Regions from separate parts of the Paenalcaligenes hermetiae genome, predicted to be linked through region 1. Evidence: riboswitches for the same ligand, from Rfam matches in the RefSeq annotation. Region 1 holds a riboswitch; the other holds the start of a gene.

What was found. Region 1 has a riboswitch for S-adenosylmethionine ahead of ABD980_RS11005 (hypothetical protein). Riboswitches for the same ligand answer to the same signal wherever they lie in the genome.
Region 2: linked by a shared signal. The riboswitch ahead of metX (homoserine O-succinyltransferase MetX) and the one ahead of ABD980_RS11005 (hypothetical protein) in region 1 are both predicted to bind S-adenosylmethionine.

Annotation. Positions count from the first base shown of each region.
Region 1 covers NZ_BAABKD010000011.1:370,864-382,465, forward strand. The annotation lists gene selB (selenocysteine-specific translation elongation factor) at 1-568, opposite strand, end outside; gene selA (L-seryl-tRNA(Sec) selenium transferase) at 565-2,001, opposite strand; gene fdhE (formate dehydrogenase accessory protein FdhE) at 1,998-2,936, opposite strand; gene ABD980_RS10980 (formate dehydrogenase subunit gamma) at 3,016-3,657, opposite strand; gene fdxH (formate dehydrogenase subunit beta) at 3,650-4,552, opposite strand; gene fdnG (formate dehydrogenase-N subunit alpha) at 4,562-7,624, opposite strand; gene dtd (D-aminoacyl-tRNA deacylase) at 7,759-8,199, shown strand; gene ABD980_RS11000 (ferredoxin reductase family protein) at 8,217-9,536, opposite strand; SAM-I-IV-variant riboswitch at 9,733-9,827, shown strand; SAM riboswitch class V at 9,846-9,912, shown strand; gene ABD980_RS11005 (hypothetical protein) at 9,915-10,172, shown strand; gene ABD980_RS11010 (alanine/glycine:cation symporter family protein) at 10,231-11,577, opposite strand.
Region 2 covers NZ_BAABKD010000009.1:267,877-279,478, forward strand. The annotation lists gene ABD980_RS07005 (ecotin) at 1-477, shown strand, start outside; gene ABD980_RS07010 (CidA/LrgA family protein) at 478-825, shown strand; gene ABD980_RS07015 (LrgB family protein) at 829-1,566, shown strand; gene ABD980_RS07020 (trimeric intracellular cation channel family protein) at 1,567-2,184, opposite strand; gene ABD980_RS07025 (muropeptide transporter) at 2,186-3,421, opposite strand; gene metW (methionine biosynthesis protein MetW) at 3,434-4,066, opposite strand; gene metX (homoserine O-succinyltransferase MetX) at 4,063-5,271, opposite strand; SAM riboswitch at 5,263-5,341, opposite strand; gene ABD980_RS07040 (response regulator transcription factor) at 5,526-5,759, shown strand; gene gshA (glutamate--cysteine ligase) at 5,863-7,431, shown strand; tRNA gene ABD980_RS07050 (tRNA-Arg) at 7,465-7,539, opposite strand; gene ABD980_RS07055 (c-type cytochrome) at 7,752-8,642, shown strand; gene ABD980_RS07060 (3-hydroxyacyl-CoA dehydrogenase) at 8,712-10,238, opposite strand; gene ABD980_RS07065 (phosphoketolase family protein) at 10,698-11,602, opposite strand, start outside.

The DNA of each region.
Region 1 (11,602 bases):
GTCCCTCTAGACTAAACACTCGGTCTACGGCCAAACGAAAAAAGCCTTCTGCAGCCTGACGCTGGAACCACTGAGCCTGTTCATATAAATACTGACGTAAAGGCTCAATACCCTCTTGCGATAGACTATCAACCACAAATACGGGCGCCTGTGCTAAAAACGTCGGTTGTAATAGTACGCACAGCTGCTGTTTTAAGGCATCTATCTGCTCAGGTTGCGCACGATCTTTTTTGGTAATTACCACACAGCCGTGCTGGATACCTAACAAAGATAGAATCGCCACATGCTCTTGTGTCTGCGGCATAATGCCATCGTCTGCTGCTACGATGAGCATAGCAAAATCAATACCCGTCGCCCCAGACACCATGGTATGCACTAGGTTTTCATGACCGGGCACGTCAACAAAACCTAAAATATCACCATTGGGCAATGGGGTATACGCATAACCCAAAGCAATCGTAATGCCGCGCTTTTTTTCGTCTTGCAATCGGTCGGTCTGCACCCCCGTTAATGCGTGAACTAAAGCGGTTTTACCGTGGTCAATATGTCCTGCTGTACCAACAATCATGCTAAAGCGGTGCTCCATTGCGCTTGCAGAATAGCTTGTTCTGCCGCGCTTAAACAGCGTAAATCTAAAAACAAGGTATCGTGCTGAATACGTCCAATAACGGGGCGCTGCTGCCCACGTAACCATTTTTCCACACGCATAATCGGCCCACCAGCTCGCCCCGCCCCCACATAGCGCACCACTAAGCCATAACTGGGCAACACATCAATGGGCATGGCACCACTGCCGATTTGACTCAGCATAGGCTCTGCTGCCACCGTATAGTCCGAGCCTAGTGCTTGCTGCAACAGGGGTTGTAATGCTTTTGCCTGTTCCTGCATCTGTACAGCAGGGCGCGTTAACAGACGTAATGTGGTTAGACGCTGGGCTAAGTGCTCGGGGCTACGATACAAGGCTAAAACCGGCTCTAAGGCGGCAAGCGTTAATTTACCCACACGCAGCGCTCTTTTCAAGGGGTTTTTCTTGATGCTTTGAATCAGGTCTTTACGCCCTACAATGAGACCAGCCTGCGGTCCCCCTAATAACTTATCCCCGCTAAAAGTCACCACATCAGCCCCTGCCGCAATGGTTTCTTTTACTGTGGGCTCTTTAGGGAGCCCCCATTGTGATAAATCCACTAAAGTACCACTACCTAAGTCCACCGTAGTAGGAACCCCATGACGCCGACCGATTTGTACCAGCTCGGCCAAGTTCACCTCTTTAGTAAAACCAACCACAGCATAGTTACTGCAATGCACTTTCATAAGCATCGCCGTTTGCTCACAAATAGCCTGCTCATAATCATGGGCATGGGTGCGGTTAGTGGTGCCGACCTCGATTAACCGAGCGCCAGCACGCTGCATAATATCAGGGATACGGAACGCTCCCCCGATTTCTACTAATTCTCCACGCGATACCACCACCTCGCGTTCCGCCGCCATTGTGCTTAGCATCAGCAAGACAGCAGCGGCATTATTATTCACCACAGTAGCGGCCTCAGCGCCAGTTAACTCACAAATCAAAGCTTCTACCAGATCATCTCGATCCCCACGCTTGCCCGTGCGCACATCAAACTCTAAATTGGCAGGGGTAGTCAACGCCGTCAGTACCGCTTGCACCGCCTCATCGGGCAATAAGGCTCGGCCCAAATTTGTATGTAAAACGGTACCGGTCAAATTGATCATCGGACGCAACTGAGGTTGCAGGTATTGTTGTAGTTGTTTTTCAAATCGCGCTGCCAATTGCACTACATTGAGCTCACTACGTGCGAGTTTTCCTGCTAAAGCCTGTGCGCGTAGCTGCTGTAAAAGCTTGCGCAGCTGTTGGGTGATAAGCTGACGACCATGTTGCTGCACCCACAATGCAAATGCGGGCTCACTTAAAAGCCGATCCACAGCCGGCAAATCTGCCGGCTGTGCTAACGCCGTCGGATCCAAAGAAGTGGAATCAATCATGAGTCCTTTGCGCTCTGCCATAACAACGGATTATCATTGACGCGGAAAAAACCCTCATCGCCCATGAGTACGTCTAGCTCCAAGCTCGCTAAGTCATCTGCCACAGCTTCAACCATTTGATCTTTTTCCTGATAGAAGATTTTACGGTAGGTATGACATTTTCCGCATGACTCGGCTTTGATCGCCTCCGACGCATCGGCAATAGAATGATACGCAATTTTCTCCGTGTCCTCACAATGCGTACAAGTCACCCGTACGATATGCCATTCAGTAGAACACAGGGAACAAGTCGCATAGCGCATGCCCTCTCGCGAGCCTCCAATGCGAACAATGGTAGATACCGGCAAGCTCCCACAACATGGACAGACACCAAAAGGGGTAATCACTGGTAATTGTGCGGTATCAAAATCCACCGCTAAGCGCGTCCAATACACCTGCAAGGCCGCCATCACAAAAGGAGCGCGAGCCGCATCAATGCCCTCCTCAAAGCGAGCAAGCATGGCATCTGCCAAGGCTTCCAGCTGCTCTGGCTCCTGCTCTATCGCTTGCAACAAGTCTTTTAAAACGGTTTGGGCTGCCGCTAATACATCTGGCTGCTGAAGCACCTCTTGCACAATATCTGCCAGGATCTGGCGCCACTGCGGATCGCGCTGCCAACCCGTGGCTTGTAATGGGGGCATGCCGTGTGTTTGAGCTCGATCTACTTGTTCAGCACTTGCCCCAGGTAAGGCGGTGTACTTGGCCAAAGCATTATGCTGGGCATCAGCCACATGCGCCATCAGCAACAAATAGGCTTGAATTGGACTATCTGTTGCCAATTGACGTAAACGGCTCGCACGCTCCTGAAAAACAAAACGAGATTCAGCTTGAAAAATACGAGGAATATGGGTGTGATCCAAACTTTCGATCTCACCACGGGGTAGGATGCGTTGCATCGAAACTCCTAAGAAAAAGACGGCTGCTATCGCTCTGAGAACGACAGCAGCCAACGTGGTGTAAAACTAAGAGAAACGCTTATTTTGCGTTAGAACCACGTACGATTTTACGGTACCAATCGCGGTGATTTTTCCACGCCCATCCGGGGCTAACAGTACCACGCGTCATTGCACGCATAGAACCTTTGACCCAGATACCTGCATAGACGTGCACAATAATGGCACAAATTAGCAAGAAGGCAAAGAAAGCATGTAGCAAAGAAGCTAAACGCACCATATCAATACTGAATAAGTGCGAGAAGTATTCACGCCACATCACGATACCTGAAGCCATCAGGCCAAGCATTAAAATAATCAAAGCGTAAAACAGTACCTTTTGACCGCCATTATAGCGATCCGTATCCGGTACACCTTCCGATTGATTTTTTAATACTTTAGGCATGGCTGCCAGCCATTCTCTGTCTTTTTTCGTTATTTTGTTAAAACGCCATAAACGAATAGCAAAAGCAAAGAAACTGACAAACATCACCACCCCAATAAAGGGATGCAAAATGCGTGTCCACGGGCCACCACCTAACAGATTCGTCATCCAGAAAAAAGCGGGATGAAACAGCGCCAAACCGGAAACCGCTAACAGCACAAAGCTAATAGCAATGATCCAATGATTGATGCGCTGGCTCGGAGTGTAGCGAACAATCGTGTATTTTTTAGGATCAGACATGGGTTTCCTCCTTGGCTGCGCGCTCATCGTCCTCGGTGGTTTCAACTGGACCAGTACGCATGTAATGGATAAATCCAACCAATGCGGTTAATGCCATCGTTGCCACGCCAAAAGGCTTAGCTAGGCCTTTCCAGAAAGACACCATCGGACTGATTTGCGGGTCCTTAGGTAAGTTGCTGTAAAGCTCGGGTTGATCCGCGTGATGCAATACATACATCACGTGCGTTCCACCCACACCTTGCGGATCGTACAAGCCCGCATTTTGGTAACCACGCGATTGCAAATCCACGACACGCTCTGCAGCATGTTGTTTCATTTCCTCTTTGGTACCAAACATAATTGCACCGGTAGGGCAGGTTTTTACGCAAGCGGGCTCTTGTCCTACAGCAACACGATCAGAACACAGCGTACATTTGTAGGCTTTATTGTCCTCTTTAGATATCCGAGGAATATTAAAAGGACAGCCTGTGACACAATAACCACAACCAATACAGTTGGCTTGGTTAAAGTCCACAATACCATTGGTATGCTGAACAATAGCGCCCGGTGAAGGACAGGCTTTTAAACAGCCTGGGTCTTCACAGTGCATACAGCCATCCTTACGGATGAGCCACTCTAGATCGCCATCGTCTTTTTCGTGCTCTGCAAAACGCATCAACGTCCACGTGTTTTCGGTCAAGTCTGCTGGGTTGTCATACACCCCAACGTTATGACCGATTTCGTCACGTAGGTCGTTCCACTCCATACAGGCCACCTGACATGCTTTACAGCCGATACATTTGGATGTATCGATCAATTTAGCAACGCCCTCGGTGGCAGCGATAGGTTTACGAACGCTAGGCGAAGGAGTAGTAGTCGCCGAGCGACGTTTAATGTCCATTGCTTCTAATGCCATGATGACTCCTTACACCTTTTCCACGTTGACTAAGAAGGATTTGAACTCGGGGGTTTGCGAGTTACCGTCTCCAACAAAAGGAGTCAGTGTATTCGCCAAGAACCCGGGTTTAGTAATCCCAGCAAAGCCCCAGTGAATGGGGATACCAATCTGATGTACCCGTTTGCCATCAATATCTAGACCACGAATACGCTTAGTGACCACCGCCTTGGCTTTGATATAGCCACGATTGGAGGAAACTTTTACCGTATCGCCTTCTTTGATGCCCAGTTCTCCCGCTAGCTCTGCTCCAATCTCCACAAACTGCTGCGGCTGAATGATCGCGTTGAGCTGCACGTGCTTAGTCCAGTAATGGAAATGCTCGGTTAGACGGTATGTGGTGCCCACATAAGGGAACTGATCGGATTTTCCGAACTGTGCCCAGTCGTCTTTAAACACGCGTGCGGCAGGATTGCTTGTAGCTTTATCATTGTCTTTAAACAATGGGTTATAGCCAAGCGGGGTCTCAAAGGGTTCGTAGTGAACGGGGAATGGACCTTCGGCCATGCCTTTGCGTGCAAAGAAACGGGCCACGCCTTCGGGGTTCATAATAAATGGCCCCATTCCATCACGTGGGGTTTCATCGGCCTTAAAGTCAGGCACATCCGCCCCTGTCCATTTTTTACCATCCCAATGGATCAATGAACGCGTTGGATCAAACGGCTTACCGTCCAGGTCACACGAAGCACGGTTATAAAGCACACGACGGTTAGCTGGCCATGCCCAAGCCCAGTTTAGGGTTTGACCCACGCCAGTCGGATCGCTATTGTCGCGACGTGCCATCATGTTGCCGGCTTCAGTCCAGGAACCTGCATAAATCCAGCAACCACCTAAGGTAGAGCCATCATCACGCATCTCACCAAAGCCAGAAAGCTGCTCACCCGCTTTGCGGATAATATCACCATTGGCATTACGTAAATCCACCAAAGCACGACCGTTTAGCTCTTTGGCTAGCTCTTCGGCGGTTGGGTGATTTGGGTTAGAGTAAGGCCAGTACAGATTCAGAATTGGATCTGGGTATGCCCCGCCCTCTTTTTCGTAAAGCGCACGGATGTTTTGATAAAGCAGCGCCATGATTTCAATGTCGGTTTTGGCTTCCCCTGGGGGTTCTGCCGCTTTCCAGTGCCATTGCAACCATCGACCTGAGTTCACCAATGCACCTTCCTCCTCTGCAAAACAAGAGGTAGGCAAGCGGAAGACTTCTGTTTGAATGTCTTCAGTTTTTACATCGTTGTACTCACCAACATTTCGCCAGAATTCAGAGGTCTCTGTCACTAATGGATCCATGATCACCATGTATTTTAGTTTAGAGAAGCCTTTGAGTAGCTTAGCTTTGTTCGGTGCTGCGGCTAATGGGTTAAAGCCCTGACAAATGTAGCCATTGACCTTGCCTTGGTTCATGAGCTCATAGGTCTGTAGCATATCGTACAGCTTATCGAGCTTTGGCAAATAATCAAAAGCAAAGTTATTGTCAGCATGTGCATGATCACCCCACCAGGCTTTCATCAAGCTGACGTGGAATTTTTTGTAGTTACTCCAGTAACTAAGCTGGTTAGGACGTAACTGTTTAGGCGCACGCGCCGCAATATAGGCATCAAAGTCTTGCTCGGCCTCGTTTGGCAACGTCATGTAGCCAGGCAGCAAGTTTGACATTAAACCCAAGTCGGTTAGGCCTTGGATGTTGGAGTGACCACGCAACGCGTTCATACCACCACCCGCGATACCGATGTTACCTAGTAACAACTGCATCATGGCGCCTGTACGAATGATTTGGGAGCCAATCGAGTGCTGTGTCCAACCAAGCGCATACAAAATCGTCCCCGCACGATCAGGGGTTGACGTAGACGCGAGCAGCTCACAGACCTGATTAAATTTATCAATCGGCGTACCACAGACGCGATTCACCATTTCTGGCGTATAGCGCTCGTAGTGTTTTTTCAATAGCTGATAAACGCAACGAGGGTGTTGTAGAGTGCGGTCCACCACAACCATACCGTCTTCGTCACGCTCATAATCCCACGAGTCTTTGTTATACGTACGATTTTCCTCGTCATAGCCGGAGAAAATCCCGTCCTCGAAGTCAAAATCTTCGCGCACCACAAAGCTAAAGTCCGTGTAATTACGCACGTACTCGTGTTGGATTTTGTCGTTATCTAATAAGTATTTGATCACACCGCCCAAGAACACAATATCGGTTCCGGTACGAATGGGCGCGTACAAGTCCGCCACAGAAGCAGAGCGTGTAAAGCGCGGATCAACCACAATCAGTTTTGCATTGTTATGAGCTTTGGCTTCAGTAACCCATTTAAACCCGCAAGGGTGAGCTTCTGCTGCGTTACCGCCCATAATTAAGACCACATCGGCGTTTTTGATGTCGACCCAATGGTTCGTCATCGCACCTCGGCCAAACGTCGGGGCAAGACCTGCCACCGTCGGACCGTGTCAAACGCGTGCTTGGTTATCGAATGCCAACATCCCCAGCGTACGAACTACTTTGTGGGTGATGTAACCCACCTCGTTACTACTGGCAGAGGCAGCAAGCATACCTGTGGTTGTCCAACGGTTTACGGTTTTGCCGTCATCCGTCTTTTCCACAAAGTTGGCATCGCGGTCCTCTTTCATGAGTTTAGCGATACGGGTTAGGGCCTCATCCCAAGAGATACGCTGCCACGTATCGGAACCGGGCGCGCGGTACTCGGGATATTTAAGACGGTTCGGACTGTGGATAAAATCAACCAAACCTGCACCTTTAGGACAGAGTGTCCCGCGGTTAACAGGGTGATCATGGTCCCCTTCGATGTGCACAACACTTGGTTTGGCGTTCATCGCGCCATCACCTAGGCTATACAGTAAAATTCCACAGGCTACCGAACAATAAGGACAGGTGCTGCGGGTTTCGACCATGCGTGTCAATTTGTATTGACGCGCCGCTGCTACGGCAGGCGTTGGTGCTACCCCTAGCATGGCCAAGCTTGACCCGGCTAGTGTTCCCCCTGTTACCTTAAAAAACTGGCGCCGACTCATGTTATTCATGGACGCTCTCCAACAAAGGTAATCAATAATACATTCCGAGACAGACAGGTTTTGTTCGCTGTAACGAAGTCTGTCACATTATGTTTATTGTACCCTTAATGTCTACAACACCATATAAAGCAAGGTATATAACGATGATTTGTCTAGTGCAACGCGTAAAAAAAGCAAAAGTGATGATAAATGAAAGACTTACTGGGGAAATCGGTGCAGGGCTTTTGGTTTTTGCTTGTGCTGAGCCCACAGACACCCCCGCAACAATTGACAAAATGTTGCAAAAAATTATCTCTTTAAGAATTTTTAGTGATATAGACGGAAAAATGAATCAGAATATTGGGCAAATTGGTGGGGGACTTTTACTGGTAAGCCAGTTTACCCTAGCCGCAGACACCCGTCGTGGGAATCGACCTAGCTTTACCCAGGCCGCCCCACCCGCCCAAGCCAAAGCACTATTTGATTTGTTTGTTACTCAAGCCAAGGCGATCCACCCTATCGTGGAAACGGGACAGTTTGGTGCGGATATGCAGGTCCATCTTATTAATGATGGTCCGGTAACAATTCCTCTGCATATCAATTGACAACTAACGAACTCTCATTATCGCATTTGGAACGCTTCGCTATGAATAGTGAGCTGCTCACGATCAAAGTTTTGTTTTAGTGTTGCTTCAAGCGCGTGCAACAAGCCTGTGGGGCCGCAAAACCAAAGCTCATAGTTTTGTGTGGTAGACATGGTTGACATCAGTAGTTCGGGCGTTAAGCGCTGCCCTTTAGCACTCTCATGGATTGATAAGTGAATAGTAGGTAACTGCGCCGCTAATTGCTGCAAATAATGGCAGGCTGCGCTGTCCTCGGCTCTATCAATACAATAGTGCAACTGAGCAGTCACCGCTTGAGGCTGCATGATCAAAGCTTCTAGCCAAGCAATAAATGGGGTAATACCAATGCCGCCGGCAATCCAAATTTGCTCGCGCTGAAGGTTAATACGATCTAATGCAAACTGACCATACGGCCCCTCTATCTCAAAAAACATATGAGGACGCATCTTTGCTGCCATTTTCTGCGTATAGTCGCCCAACGCCTTAATACGAAAATCAATATGACCATCAGCATGTGGAGCACTTGCGATCGTGAAAGGATGCGCCCCTTCTTGGCGATCAAAACAAATAAAAGCAAACTGCCCTGGCTGGTGATTAGGCCAACGCGCATCAACTTGCGCACGCAAAAATAAGACCTGATCTTGGCCCAGCTCGCACTGAACAACCTGCGCTAAATAACGATGTTTCATCCCTATTCGCTGGGTTAGAGCCTGCCATGCACCATATAGCCCCAACCCCAACATCGTCACTAGCCCAAAGCCTATGGGTTGTGTCCAATATGACAACGGCATTAAAACCAACGCGTGAAAGCCCACCATTAAAAACAACACGGGCATAATACGATGCAAATGTCGCCAAAACTTATAGGGGAAAGAGCGCCAAAGCGTCAATACCAGCATAATAATAGCAGCATATATTGCCCATTCCCCAAGAGACTTAGCTAACGATTTATAGTCAGAAAAAAAAGAAAGCAATGGGGTTTTAGTAGCTCGGTTGGCATTACCAATCAAAGCAACAATAAGAGGCTTTGATAATTTAATTAACCAATGACTCACCGCAAATAAAACAGCCCAAATCCCTGCCCATTTATGCAGCTGATAGACCTGATCCATGCCCCCTACCCAACGCTCCGCCCATACAGGACGTGTCGCCAAAAGCATTACTAATCCCATTAAGGCAAATGAAACAACACCGGTGTAATACAAGAGATAATTTCGCCACTGCCATAATAAATCACCACCTGCAATGGGATGCATAAAAGCGTCCAAGGCCCATAAAATACTAAATAAAGCAATAAAAGCGATGAGAACCTTTTTCATTTAATCAGCCTTAAAATAACTATTTATTATTTTACAAAGATACCTCATCTCTCATGAATACATCATGAATTAAATTATCAAACAACTTTAATTCCAGATAAAAAAACAATAATAAAAACAATTATTATTTACAATATAGCCAGCAGTATGATGACACCTACGCTTGACAACCGGTTTTATTTACCGTTATAGTGTTTTTATGCATTACGAGTTGGGGTTACCCCCCATGCCAACCTGTGACCCACACAAGGTGGACAAATAATGCGGCATTACGCAACCAATGGGATATCGCTGCCCGCTGTTGCGGGCTTTTTTTATGGGTTTTTTATACCGACTTGCTCACCCTGCATGGTGCTAAAGAGCTAAAAAGGAAATACCATGTCTTATCAGTTCGAAATCGATGGCCAAACGTTTACGGGAAGCGTAGTTCCTGGATCCAGCTATATGCACATTACCCATGTGGATAGCAACCAATTTATCGGCGCGTTTCAACCAGACGCCCCCTCTTTATTTGGCCCACGTCCCTCGGGCGCATGGCGTAGCATTGGTCAAAACACATGCTTGAGCTTATTAGAAAAAATTCAGCCTATGGTGGCAGAGCTTTGCAAACAGCGTATTATTAATCGCTACCGCTAATACCGAATACGTTTCTTAAGTAAAAAGCTCGGCATATTACCGAGCTTTTTACTAGGTTTTAGTGATGCTGAGAAAAATACGCTTTGGTCAGTTTAAATACAACCGGACTAAGCAATAACAATGCGATAAGATTCGGCACCGCCATTAACGCATTTAACGTATCTGCCACTAGCCATAAACTGGCTAAGTCCATACCAGGCCATGTCCCAATAGGAATGACCACCACCCAAATCAAGCGAAAAGGTAGATTGGATTTCTCCCCAAACAAAAACTGTGCGCATTTCTCACTATAAAAACTCCACCCGATAATAGTAGTAAAAGCAAAAAGAGCAACACCGATACTCACAATGTAACGCCCAATTTCTCCTAGCCCCTGAGAAAACGCATAGGCGGACAAAGTGGCTCCATTTTCCCCGCTTTGCCATGCGCCTGTCACCACAATCACTAAAGCGGTAATAGTACAAACAACGATTGTGTCTAAAAACGTCCCCAACATGGCGACCGTGCCTTGACGAATAGGACTATCCGTTTGCGCGGTAGCATGCGCAATGGGTGCACTTCCCAGCCCAGCCTCATTGGAAAAAATCCCGCGAGCCACACCAAAACGGATGGCTGCCCACACCGTGGCACCCATAAAACCACCGCTGGCTGCTGTAGGGTTAAAAGCATGATAAAGAATTAGCCCCACCGCTTCGGGGATGCGATCAATATGCAATATCAATACTAATAAACCGCCACCTACATAAAATAGCGCCATCACCGGAACGAGCTTACCGGCCACCTCGCCAATGCGCTTAATACCCCCTAGCAGTACCAACCCAACCAGCCCAGCAATGATAAAACCACTGAACAAAGGTGGAACGCTAAACGTAGACTGCATCACATCCGCTACTGAGTTTGCTTGAATACTGTTACCTATACCAAAACCGGCCAACATTCCAAAAACAGCAAAAATCACCCCTAACCATTTCCAGTTTTTCCCAAGGCCGTTACGAATGTAATACATTGGGCCACCCACATAATGCCCATTTTTATCAACTTCACGAAAATGCACGGCTAAAGCGGCCTCACTGAATTTTGTCGCCATACCAATGAGTGCGATAAGCCACATCCAAAAAATCGCGCCTGGTCCCCCGTAATAAATAGCTGTCGCAACCCCTGCAATATTCCCAGTACCAATCGTGGCAGACAAGGCGGTCATCAACGCATTAAAAGGGCTGATATCCCCCTGCTCTGTGCTACGTCGCCCTTGCCAGAGCATTCTGAACCCATAGCCCAGTTTACGCTGCGGCATAAAACCTAAGCCAACAGTAAGAAACAAACCTGTTCCCGCCAATAACATCAGCATGGGTGATCCCCATGCAATCGCATTAATTGCATGTATCCATTCAATGAGCTTTTCCATGCGTTTTCTCCTTACGCCTTGCTGT
Region 2 (11,602 bases), on a different contig from region 1:
ACATGGCTTAAACCCTTAGGTTATCTATTCAGTGTAACGCTTTTATCCAGTACCGTTGCACTTGCCCAAGAAACCCCTTTACTCGAGGCTTTTCCAGCTGCTCCCGACGGTTATAGCCGTCACGTTATTCATCTACCTATAGGTAATTACGAAAATAACCTGAAAATCGAACTTTTGCCGGGAAAAGTTCAAGAGGCGGACTGTAATACCTCGCACTTCACCGGTGTGTTCGAAGAAAAAACCCTAGAAGGTTGGGGCTATAATTACTATAAGCTCAGTGAGCTTGATGGTCCCGTACAAACTCGCATGGCATGCCCTGACGACAAAAAAACCTTGCAGTTTATCCCTGTTCATAGCAATGGCTCTCTTTTGCAATACAACAGCAGTTTACCCGTCGTGGTGTACTTACCCGAAGGGCTGGAACTACGTTGGCGCACCTGGGTAGCCACCCCTTACAACACTGCCCCCATCGAATAAATGCCCATTATTCTTGCTTTTGCCTCGCTTTTTGTGTTTCAGCTACTAGGTGAAATCTTAGTACAAAGCTTACGTATTCCCCTACCTGGTCCACTGATGGGCATGCTACTTTTATTTGCTGCCCTTGTTATACGTAAGCAAGTGCCAGCAGCATTACAAACCACCGCTAACACCTTGATCCAGCACTTAATGTTGTTATTTATTCCTGCCGTCTCTGGTGTAATGCTGTATTTTCATCGCATCCAGGATGAATGGGTCGCTTTTGTCGTAGCAGGTATTCTGGCAACGGTCATCACGCTAGTGGTCACCGCCTACTGCTTAACCTGGTTACTTAAAAGGCGCAGTTAACCCATGATTCGTGAAGACTTTTTTAGAATTTGGGTATTTTTAGCCGATACCCCTTTGTTATGGCTGACCTTAACGCTTTGCGTGTATTTAGCTTCACTTTATTTATATAGACGCTGCCACTCAAGTCCCTTTGTTTTGCCGGTGCTCACCTCGGTCTGTGCAATTGTAGGGATTTTATTGCTTACAGACACCCCCTACGAAACCTATTTTGAGGGGGCGCAATTTATTCATTTTTTAATTGGACCAGCTACCGTAGCGCTCGCCATCCCCCTCTACAACCAGCTCCCTAAGCTTAAGCTACTCTGGCGTCCGCTGAGCATCACCTTAGTCGTTGGAGCGCTTACCGGCTTAGTCAGTAGTGCCATACTTACTCTTGCTCTAGGGGCTAGTCCTGAAATGGTAATTTCTTTAATGCCTAAATCCGCGACCATGCCAATCGCGATGGCCATTTCCGATCATTTTGGTGGACAGCCTTCCTTAACCGCGGTGTCTGTGGCTTTTACCGGTATTATTGGCAGTATTTTAGCTACCCCTGTTTTTTATTTACTCAAGCTCAACAACCCTATTGTACGTGGGGTGGCTACAGGGGTTTCTGCTCATGCGATTGGTACCGCTCGTGTGATCCAGATCAATGAAACCATGGGGGCCTTTGCTGCATTAGCCATGAGCGTAACAGGTATCCTCACCGCGCTATTGATGCCATTGGTGCTGGAGCTGCTACAGGGTTTAAACTGGTTGTGATTATTTCCAATCGTCACGATAAACAAATTGCGGCATCTGCCAGTTAAAACGCAAAGCCAAAAAACGAAATAACAAGCCCACCCCCATCGGCACTAACATGCTAGCTAATTCATTTAACTCAAAATGAATCGCTAGCATGTACAAACCACCTGTCACCATGGATACACTGGCGTACATCTCTTTGCGAAATAACAGCGGAATATCATTACACAAAATATCGCGTAATACCCCACCTGCGCATCCTGTAATCATGCCACTTAATAAAATAATCGTGACAGGCAGCTCCATCTCAATCGCAATCTGACAACCAATCACCGTAAACGTCACTAAACCCAATGCGTCCAACGCCAAGAAAAGCTTATGTAAATGACGCATCATGCGTGCTGTCAGGGCTGTAAAGATGGCAGCCCCTGCTGTCATCCATAAATACTCGGGGTGTTTTACCCATGTTAGCGGGTAGTGCCCCAGCAACACATCACGTACCGAGCCCCCACCTAAGGCAGTAATACATGCAATCACACATACCCCCACCCAATCCATGTCACGCCGACCAGCGGCTAAAGCGGCCGTCATTGCTTCTGCTGTAATCGCGATTAAATAAAAAGTGAGCAGTAACATATCAATGCGAGCTTGCGTCTAAAGCTAAGATGATGTGACGTTTACGCCAAAGCAGCCATAAGCCGGGTAAAGCCAACAAAACGGTAATAATAAAAAAAGTAGACCAACCTAAATGCTCAACAAATAGCGGGGTTAACGGACCGGCTAAATAAGTACGCCCTACCGCCGATAATGCCGATAATAATGCAAACTGCGTAGCCGAAAACTGCTGATGACATAAAGCCATCAATAAGGCCACAAAAGCCGCGGTCCCCATACCCCCGCACAAATTCTCAATGGCAACTACCGCCCCCATAAACCAAAGATTGGGCTCGGAAACCGATAACCACCAATAACCAAAATTAGACACGGCTTGCAATAAGCCAAAAAGCATCAAGGATCGATACAAGCCCAATTTAGCCATCAGGCCACCGCCAACCAATGCCCCAATAATCGTGGCCGCCAGCCCAAAAATTTTATTGACTGTTCCCACTTCCGTCGCCGAAAATCCCGCACCACGGATTAAAAAAGTGGTCGATAATGCACCAGCAAAGGCATCACCTAGCTTATACAACACAATCAACACGAGAATGCTAATAGCTTCGGGACGTTTAAAAAAAGCTAATAAAGGCGCCACCACGGCTTCCCGTAATGAATGGGGTGCAGACACGACACGCTCAGGCTCTGGGGCTAAAAAAGTAGCAATAGCACACGCCAGCATTAAAGCGCCCATCAGCATATACATGCCATTCCACCCTAGCCACTGATCAGCAATCACTAAAGCAAAACCGCTAGAAACAATCATCGCTAAGCGATAACCTAACACTTTTACCGCCGCACCCGCCGCCCGCTCCTGCGCGCGTAACACATCTGTACTATAGGCATCAAAAGCAATATCTTGGGTCGCCGACATAAAAGCCACAAATACCGCTAATAAAGCGATGACGCCGAGTTGGTGACTGGGATTAAATAACCCCATCGCCGCGATAGATACACCTAACAACAGTTGGCTTAGCGCCATCCACCCCCGACGGCGCCCTAAAAAGGGCACCGTATACCGATCAATAAACGGTGCCCAAAGAAACTTAAGCGTATACGCTGAACCAACTAGCGTTAAAAAACCAATATCACGCAATGAAACCTGCTCTACTGTAGCCCATGCTTGTAAAGTGCCACTAGTTAGGGCCAGGGGCAACCCGCTGGCAAAACCTAAAACAAATAAAGCCGCAACACGCGGGTTTAGGTAGACATTAGACACGATGCATGATCACTACAAAGAGGGGGCAAAAGGCGACTCGAAACGATATACGGCTAGGGTACCACGCAGCCCAGGTAAAAAGCGAAGTTCTTTTTTACCATTAAAAACCACTCTGTCCGTGATAATTAAACCTAAGGATTTGGCCAAATCCTGAAAGTCTTTTAGGGTACATAAGTGGATATTGGGCGTGTCATACCACTCATAAGGCATTTCTTTAGAGACAGGCATACGCCCAGCTAAAATCGATAAGCCATGCGTCCAATAACCAAAGTTGGGAAAAGACACAATGCCATAGCGCGCCACACGCGCCATTTCTCGCAAAATATGTTCGGTATTTAACATAGACTGCAGCGTTTTAGACAGGACCACCGTATCAAAATGCTGGTCCTCAAATAAGGCCAGACCCTCTTCTAGATCCTGTTGAATCACAGGCACCCCCCGACGCACACTGGCTACCACCGCTTGGGGATCGCGCTCTATACCGGTGCCTTGTACATTTTTAGTACGCTGCAAATACGCCAATAATTTACCGTCAGCACAACCTAAATCCAATACATGGGTCGATGGCTCAATCCAACTTGCAATACGTGCTAAATCTGGGCGTTGCGCTAAGCTCACTGGCTGTACGGATTGCTGATGACTCATGCCAGAACTCCTGTAGTGCGTTGCCGCGGCCCTAGGCCCAATTGCTCGGCGATTTGATCATAATAGCCCTGCACCACACCGTGATAACGACGATCATCTAATAAAAAAGCATCGTGCCCATGGGGGGCATCGATCTCCGCATAAGTGACCGTTCTTTTGTTTTTAAGCAACGCTTGCACAATTTCACGTGAGCGCTCTGGTGTAAACCGCCAATCTGTCGTGAAAGAAACTAATAAAAACTTGGCTTTAACGGCCTCTAAGCTACGTGCCAAATCCCCGTTATGGGCGCGTGCCGGATCAAAATAATCCAAAGCACGCGTAATCAACAAATAAGTATTCGCATCAAAATACTTAGAGAATTTTTCGCCTTGATAGCGCAAGTAAGACTCGACCTCAAACTCTACGCCATAATCATAGCGGTACTGTCCATCTTCTTTAGGATCGCGCTGTGCACGACCAAACTTTTCTGCCATGACCTCGTCTGACTGATAAGTAATATGCCCAACCATACGCGCCACAGATAAACCTCGCTTGGGCACAGTATTACGACTGTAATAGTCTCCATCATAAAACTCAGGATCCGTAATAATGGCACGACGTGCTACCTCGTTAAAGGCGATGTTCTGGGCAGTAAGGCGAGGAGTGCTAGCAATCACAATGCAATTTTCTAAGCGATCTGGGCAGGTGATCGCCCAGCTTAACGCCTGCATACCACCTAAAGACCCACCCATGACAGCAGCAAATTTTTTGATCCCTAAGTAATCCGCTAAACGCGCTTGGGCATGCACCCAGTCCTCGACGGTTAATAACGGAAAATCTGCGCCCCAAGGTTTACCAGTTTCTGGGTTGATTGAGGCTGGACCCGTAGAGCCAAAGCAAGATCCAATATTATTGACACCGATCACAAAAAAGCGATCTGTATCAACGGCTTTACCCGGGCCAACCATGTTGTCCCACCAACCGATATTTTTAGGGTCATTTGGATCAATGCCCGCTACATGATGTGAGGCGTTTAAAGCATGACAAATCAGGACGGCATTATTACGATCGTCATTAAGCTGACCGTAGGTTTCAATGGCGAGCTCATACTGGGGTAGAACCTGACCACTAGACAAGTGCAACGGCTCATCAAAAGCAATAATCTCGGGTTGAACCACACCGACCGAGCCATCAGGAATAATAATAGAAGCTGTATTGGAGACCATAGACGGACCTCTTTAGCTGGATTTATGGAGCGCCCGCAAGCGGATCAAGCAAATCGGCGCCAACAAAAAAGACAAGCAAATAGTTTAGCACCTTCGAAAACAAAAATCCCGTCATGCCCCTAAAACAAGAGTTTGAGCTAAATAAAATCCCCTAGGGTTAATACCAGCCTCTCAGATCTTGAGTATTTTAAAAAAGACTTAAACAATGGCATCGAAGTCATAATTTGTCATTTTCATGATACTGAGGTTAATGTATGAACGAAGAACTAAGCTTGAGAGAAATCGCCTGCTTACAACTCATCGCTCTAGGAAAAACCAATGTTGAGGCAGGCAAAGCTCTGGGACTTACGCATCACACTGTGCAGTACCACTTGCATAATGCATATCATAAACTCAATGTTTCTAACCGCGCCGCAGCCATTAGCAAAGCCTATCACCTGTCCTTAATCAAGCTGCCCATCGAACCCCCTGTCACAAAAAGCGGCTAAAAACCGACGTCCCCCTAGCCTCCCTACGTGTGTCTTTCCCTTTATTTGGATTGCGCATTACAATCGACCACATCATAAGTCGGATAATAAGTGAACGTAGGTAATGACATTGAGCCAGAATCCAATAAAAGCCCTTGCTTCAAATTTAACCCTCCTGAGCGACATCCGTCGGGGAGTTGAAAAAGAAGGGCTCCGGGTAGATCACTCTGCTTTTCTTGCCTCTACCCCTCACCCTGTTGCCTTGGGCTCAACCTTGTGCAACAGCCGTATCACCACGGACTATGCTGAAGCCCTCTTGGAGCTAATTACCGCTCCCTATGCCTCTGTTGAGGATTTACGTACAGAGCTACAACATGTGCACCAATTTGTCGTACGCCACTTGGGTGATGAAATCATCTGGAATCAATCGATGCCTGCTCACTTACCCGAAGAGGCCGATATTCAAATCGGTTGGTATGGCACTTCCAACACCGGTATGTTCAAGCACGTCTATCGACGCGGCTTAGCAGAGCGCTATGGTAAGCGCATGCAATGTATTGCCGGCGTGCACTACAACTACTCGCTGCCCGACCGTATTTGGCCTTTATTACAAATTGACGGGCGCACCTTCCAAGAGCAACGCTCCAATGGCTATTTAGCTTTGATTCGCAATTTCACGCGTTATTCTTGGCTACTTATGTATTTGTTCGGCGCCTCGCCAGCCGTGTCCAAGGATTTTCTGGGTGAGCACCAGCTCCCATTAGAAAAAATTGCGCCTGATACCTATTGTCTGCCTTGGGCAACTAGCTTGCGCATGAGTGATCTTGGCTATCAAAACAAAGAGGCGCAGGCCGAGCTCCAGCTCTGTTACAACGATCTGGATACATTTTTACTACGCATGCGTCGTGCCGCTACCACAAGCTGGCCGGCATATGCGGATATTGGTACGCACCGTAATGGCGAATGGATCCAACTCAACACCAATATTCTTCAAATCGAAAACGAATACTATTCCAATATTCGCCCTAAACGCACGCCTAAAGCCAATGAGCGCCCTTCTAGCGCTTTAGCTAACCGTGGCGTGGAATACATTGAAGTGCGCTGCTTAGATATTGACCCCTTTGATCCTATCGGTCTATCAGCGGAAACCGCACGCTTTTTGGATGTGTTTTTATTATTTTGTGCTACCGAGCCTAGCCCCGTCTTTCCTGATGGTGGATTCTGCCAAGACAGTAAAAACAACTTTGCTAAAGTGGTTGTCGAGGGTCGTAAGCCCGGGCTGCTACTACGTAATCAAAACAAGCAAGACGTGGAGCTAAAAAGCTGGGGAGAAGATTTAATCCTTGCCATGCAACCCTATGCGGCGCTTTTCGACAAAGGGGCAGAGCAACCGCTCTATCAGGCAGCGCTGGATGCCCAAATGGCCAAAATCCAAGATGCTAGCCTGTGCCCTTCTGCTCGTGTCCTCAAGCAAATATCCGAGTCTGGGCAAAGTTTTGTGGATTACACCTACGCCCAAAGCCTAGCGCACAAAAACCACTTATTAGATTTGCCTTTTTCGGCCGAGCTACAGCAAGAGTTTGAGCAAGCGGCCACCGACTCGATTGCAGCCCAACAACAAATAGAGGCTGCCGAAAAAGATCAATCTTTTGAGGTGTACTTACAAAAATATCAGGCATTATTAGATGCCTAAAAAACAAAAAGACCCGTCGCGGGTCTTTGTTTTTGGCGCGCCCGCCAGGAATCGAACCTGGATCGAGAGCTTCGGAAACTCTAATTCTATCCATTGAACTACGGGCGCAAAAAAGCTATTTTACCCTGTATCTGACTTTTTGTTTAGTCTATTTTTATTTTTAACTGCTCACCTAGTACAACAATGCCACCCCATAGCCGATTTAGTTCGCTATAATTACCGGTTGGTATACTCTATTTACTATCAATCTTGCGGCCCCAGTAAGTCCATTTTTCGGTGGTCCGCCAGCCCCACTTAGTACGAATTCGCAGGATCCGACTATGAGCCTTACGGAACAACAAAATCACAATAACGACGATAAACAATCTGTGCACGTCAAAAACCCAGCCCGCATTTTCTGGCTATCCATTCTCTTTTTGCTTGTGGTTGGCGCCGCTATGTTCTACATAGACAGCAACACCAACGACCTGCGTATGGGTAAAGCACGCCCTGACACATCCGAAAGCGTCGCTGCCCGTATTCAACCCGTGGCTCAATTTGCCCTTAATATCGTCGAGGCCGACCGGCCCCTTAAAACGGGTAAAGAGGTCTACGATGCCACCTGTACAACCTGTCACGCCACAGGTGTAGCTGGGGCACCTAAATTTGGTGACAAAGACGCTTGGGCACCTTATATTGCTGCCGGCTACGAAACTATGCTCCAAGTTGCACTTAACGGTAAAGGCGCTATGCCAGCCAAGGGTGGTAACACTACCCTGGATGACCTAGAGGTTGAGCGAGCCATGGTCTACATGGCCAACGAAGCAGGTGCTGGCTTTGCTGAGCCCGGCGATAACCAAACTGAAGCCCCCGCACAGCAGGCCGATGCCAACGAACAAAAAACCGATTCAGCTGCTGATGACAGCGCTGAAACCACAGCAGCCGCCACTTCTGGCGATAACGCCATCCCCGCCGCTACCGAGGAACAACTTGCTGCGGGCAAAAAGCTTTATGATGCCGCTTGTTTCGCTTGCCACGGCTCGGGGGTTGCCGGTGCGCCTAAATTCGGTGACAAAGACGCCTGGGCGCCTTATATCGAAACAGGTTTAGATACCATGCTACAAGTGGCCATCACAGGTAAGGGCGCCATGCCTCCACGTGGCACAGCCATGAATGCCTCCGACGATGATTTACGCGATGCTATTCTCTACATGATTGAGCAAGTGCGCTAATTGTTCTTTCCATTAAAAAGCTCGCCCCCTGCTCAACACATGGGGCGAGCTTTTTTATTGCAGGCGTTTTTATACGCGACGGCTGGTTTTTAATGACACGCCTAGCTGCACTCGGCGCTGCAACCACAAACTCGGGCGATAACGCATATCACCAGTAATCATTTGCATAGACTGTAAAATCTCAAGCAACATCTCTGCTCCTAACGCGTCTCCTAACGCTAAAGGACCTCCTTTCGGGTAGCCTAACCCCAAGGATACAGCAGTATCGATATCCTCCGCGCTCGCGATCCCCTGCTGCGCAATATCACACGCGCCATTCACAATGGATGCCACCAAACGCTGTGCGACAAAACCAGCTGAGTCCTCAATTACACTTACAGGAGAGCCATCGCTACCAAAAATGGCTCGCGCTGTCTGCACCCACTCATCTGCGGTCAACAAAGAGCGCATCACTACACGTCGCTGTCCGACTTCTAAACCAAAAGCGGTGTCCAAGGCCACCGTACGCGTTGCATCCAAACCAAAATGCGCCACAATCGTAGCTACATCCTCGCCAAAAGGCGTTGCGACCAACAGTGCATCCTCTGGCGCCTCTTCTGCTTCAACCAGCTCTACATCTAAGCGTTGCAAAAGCGCTTGAGCCCGCTCATAACCTTCTGCATGATGAGGCACAAGCCAAACCTTGACCCCAGCATCTAAAGCAGGAATAGCAGGTTCCTCGGGCAATTGCTTTTTACCGTCCTCGTATCGGTAAAAGCCTTCTCCTGTTTTACGCCCTAAAATACCCCCTGCATACCGTATTGCCGTAATAGGAGAGGGTCTAAAGCGCGGCTCTTGGTAGAACTGATTGTAAATAGACTCCATGACCGGATGCGATACATCCAAAGCTGTTAAATCCATCAGCTCAAAAGGCCCCATTCTAAACCCAGCCTGCTCACGCATAATAGCGTCAATGGTAGCAAAATCAGCCACCTGCTCTTGAGCGATTTTTAAGCCCTCAATATTCATGGGTCGCCCAGCGTGATTCACAATAAAACCAGGCATGTCTTTTGCTCGAACCGGCGTATGTCCCATGGCTTTTGCCATGGCTACTAACTGTTCACATACTTGTGGATCGGTGCGTAACCCCTCGATCACCTCGACCACCTTCATCAAAGGCACCGGATTAAAGAAATGGAAGCCAGCTACCCGCTCTGGACGCTGACATGCCTGTGCAATAGCTGTAATCGATAAAGACGAGGTATTTGAAGCCAAAATGCATGTCTCTGAGACTAAGGCTTCTAGATTTTGAAAGACCTCTTGTTTGATCTTTAAGTTTTCAACAATCGCCTCGACCACTAAGTCCGAATCAGCTAACTGCTCTAACTGGGAACAAGGCTGAATCAACGCATAGGCGGCTTCCGTTTGCTCAGAGGTCATACGCCCTCTTTCTACCTGACGTTGCCAAATGGCCTGTAATTGCTTTTGTGCCGCCGTCACTGCCTCAGCTCGTGTATCAAACAAATACACGGTATAGCCAGCTTGAGCCGCAATTTGCGCAATCCCTTGGCCCATCGCACCTGCACCAACCACCCCAATTTTTTTCATCTCAGACATGCTGTCTCCTATTTCAATAAAATCCAAAACGACACAGTTATTCTGACTATTATCAAATATATGAACCATGTCGTAAATAGAGCCCTGTCATTTCATGCTCTATACCTATTTGTCTAGTACTCCCCCCAAAGAAAAAGCCAGCTTAATCTGAACTGACCCCAATAAGTTGGACACTCCTCTAACTTTTTGGGGTCTTTTTTATGGCCAAATACAGTGCTGAGCTTAAGCTACGCTTAGTTCAGGGCGGGGAAGGATAGCGCGGACGGCGCAGCCGTCCTATAATGGCATTGCTGCCGACAACCAAGGCAGCCTACGGCAGGGCATGCCGGAAGTAACGCCTGTGGAGATACGAGCAGCGGTTGCGCACTCGGCCCAGGAACCCACCGAAGCGACTCAGGAGTGGCTCAATGCCGCGCCTGAGCGCCGTAGGAATCTTCGGCCTTCAGGCCGGGGAGGATGTCAATAACGCAAGTCAAAAGGATCACCAATACCTAAGACTGCATTGACCTCGTTAGGACTTAAATAATCATGTAGAGAAGTTTTTGTACTATTCGCATACGCTTGCAGTACATGTGCCCAGGTGGCGTTATTAGTAAACTGCATCCCAAAATCATCCAACGTACCACCACGATTAATGTAACCAAGCACCGTACTGTGTGCGGTCTGAGGGAATAGATGCCATAAATGCCCTCTAAAGACCTCTGGACGCATATGGGTTAAAGCAATACGATAGGTATACGTATCTGGACATAACCACTGACACTGCTCTGGAGTTAATGTTTTTTCGAGCTCAAATCTATCTCTAGCTTGACGTAAACGCCCGGGCTCTTGGATATAAACTAAGCGATAGCCACGACCTTGATCCTGAAGCCGCTCAGCCGCCAATTGCATTTGCTCCAGTTGGTAACTACCATTCGCTAAAAGCAATACAGCTTGGGGACCTTCGTATTCACGCACCACAATAGCCCCTTGCTCGGCCAACTGCTGAGCCTGCTCTGCATCAAATACTGTTACCCGCTCCCGCTTCGGAGCCACCACACAGGCAATCTGCCCGCGACTATGATAAATCGTGGGTAACAATGCCATAAAACTATTATAGTCTGCTGGAAACAATACCCGACACACATCGCTCATCTCGCCTAGTAAAGCCTCTGCAAACGTGGTGTCTTGGTGTGACTGCTGGTTTTTACCATTTTCCCAAGTATGTGAGGTGGCGACCACCGGCCACGATAACCACTGAGCTGGACGCCCAATTTCTTTTTGTTGCCGCGCAAAAATAATACGCTGGCGTAACGCCCCTAGCATCTTTACGCAAAACGCCTCATAGCTCGCAACTAGATTCAAACCACTCTGATTGCCTATGC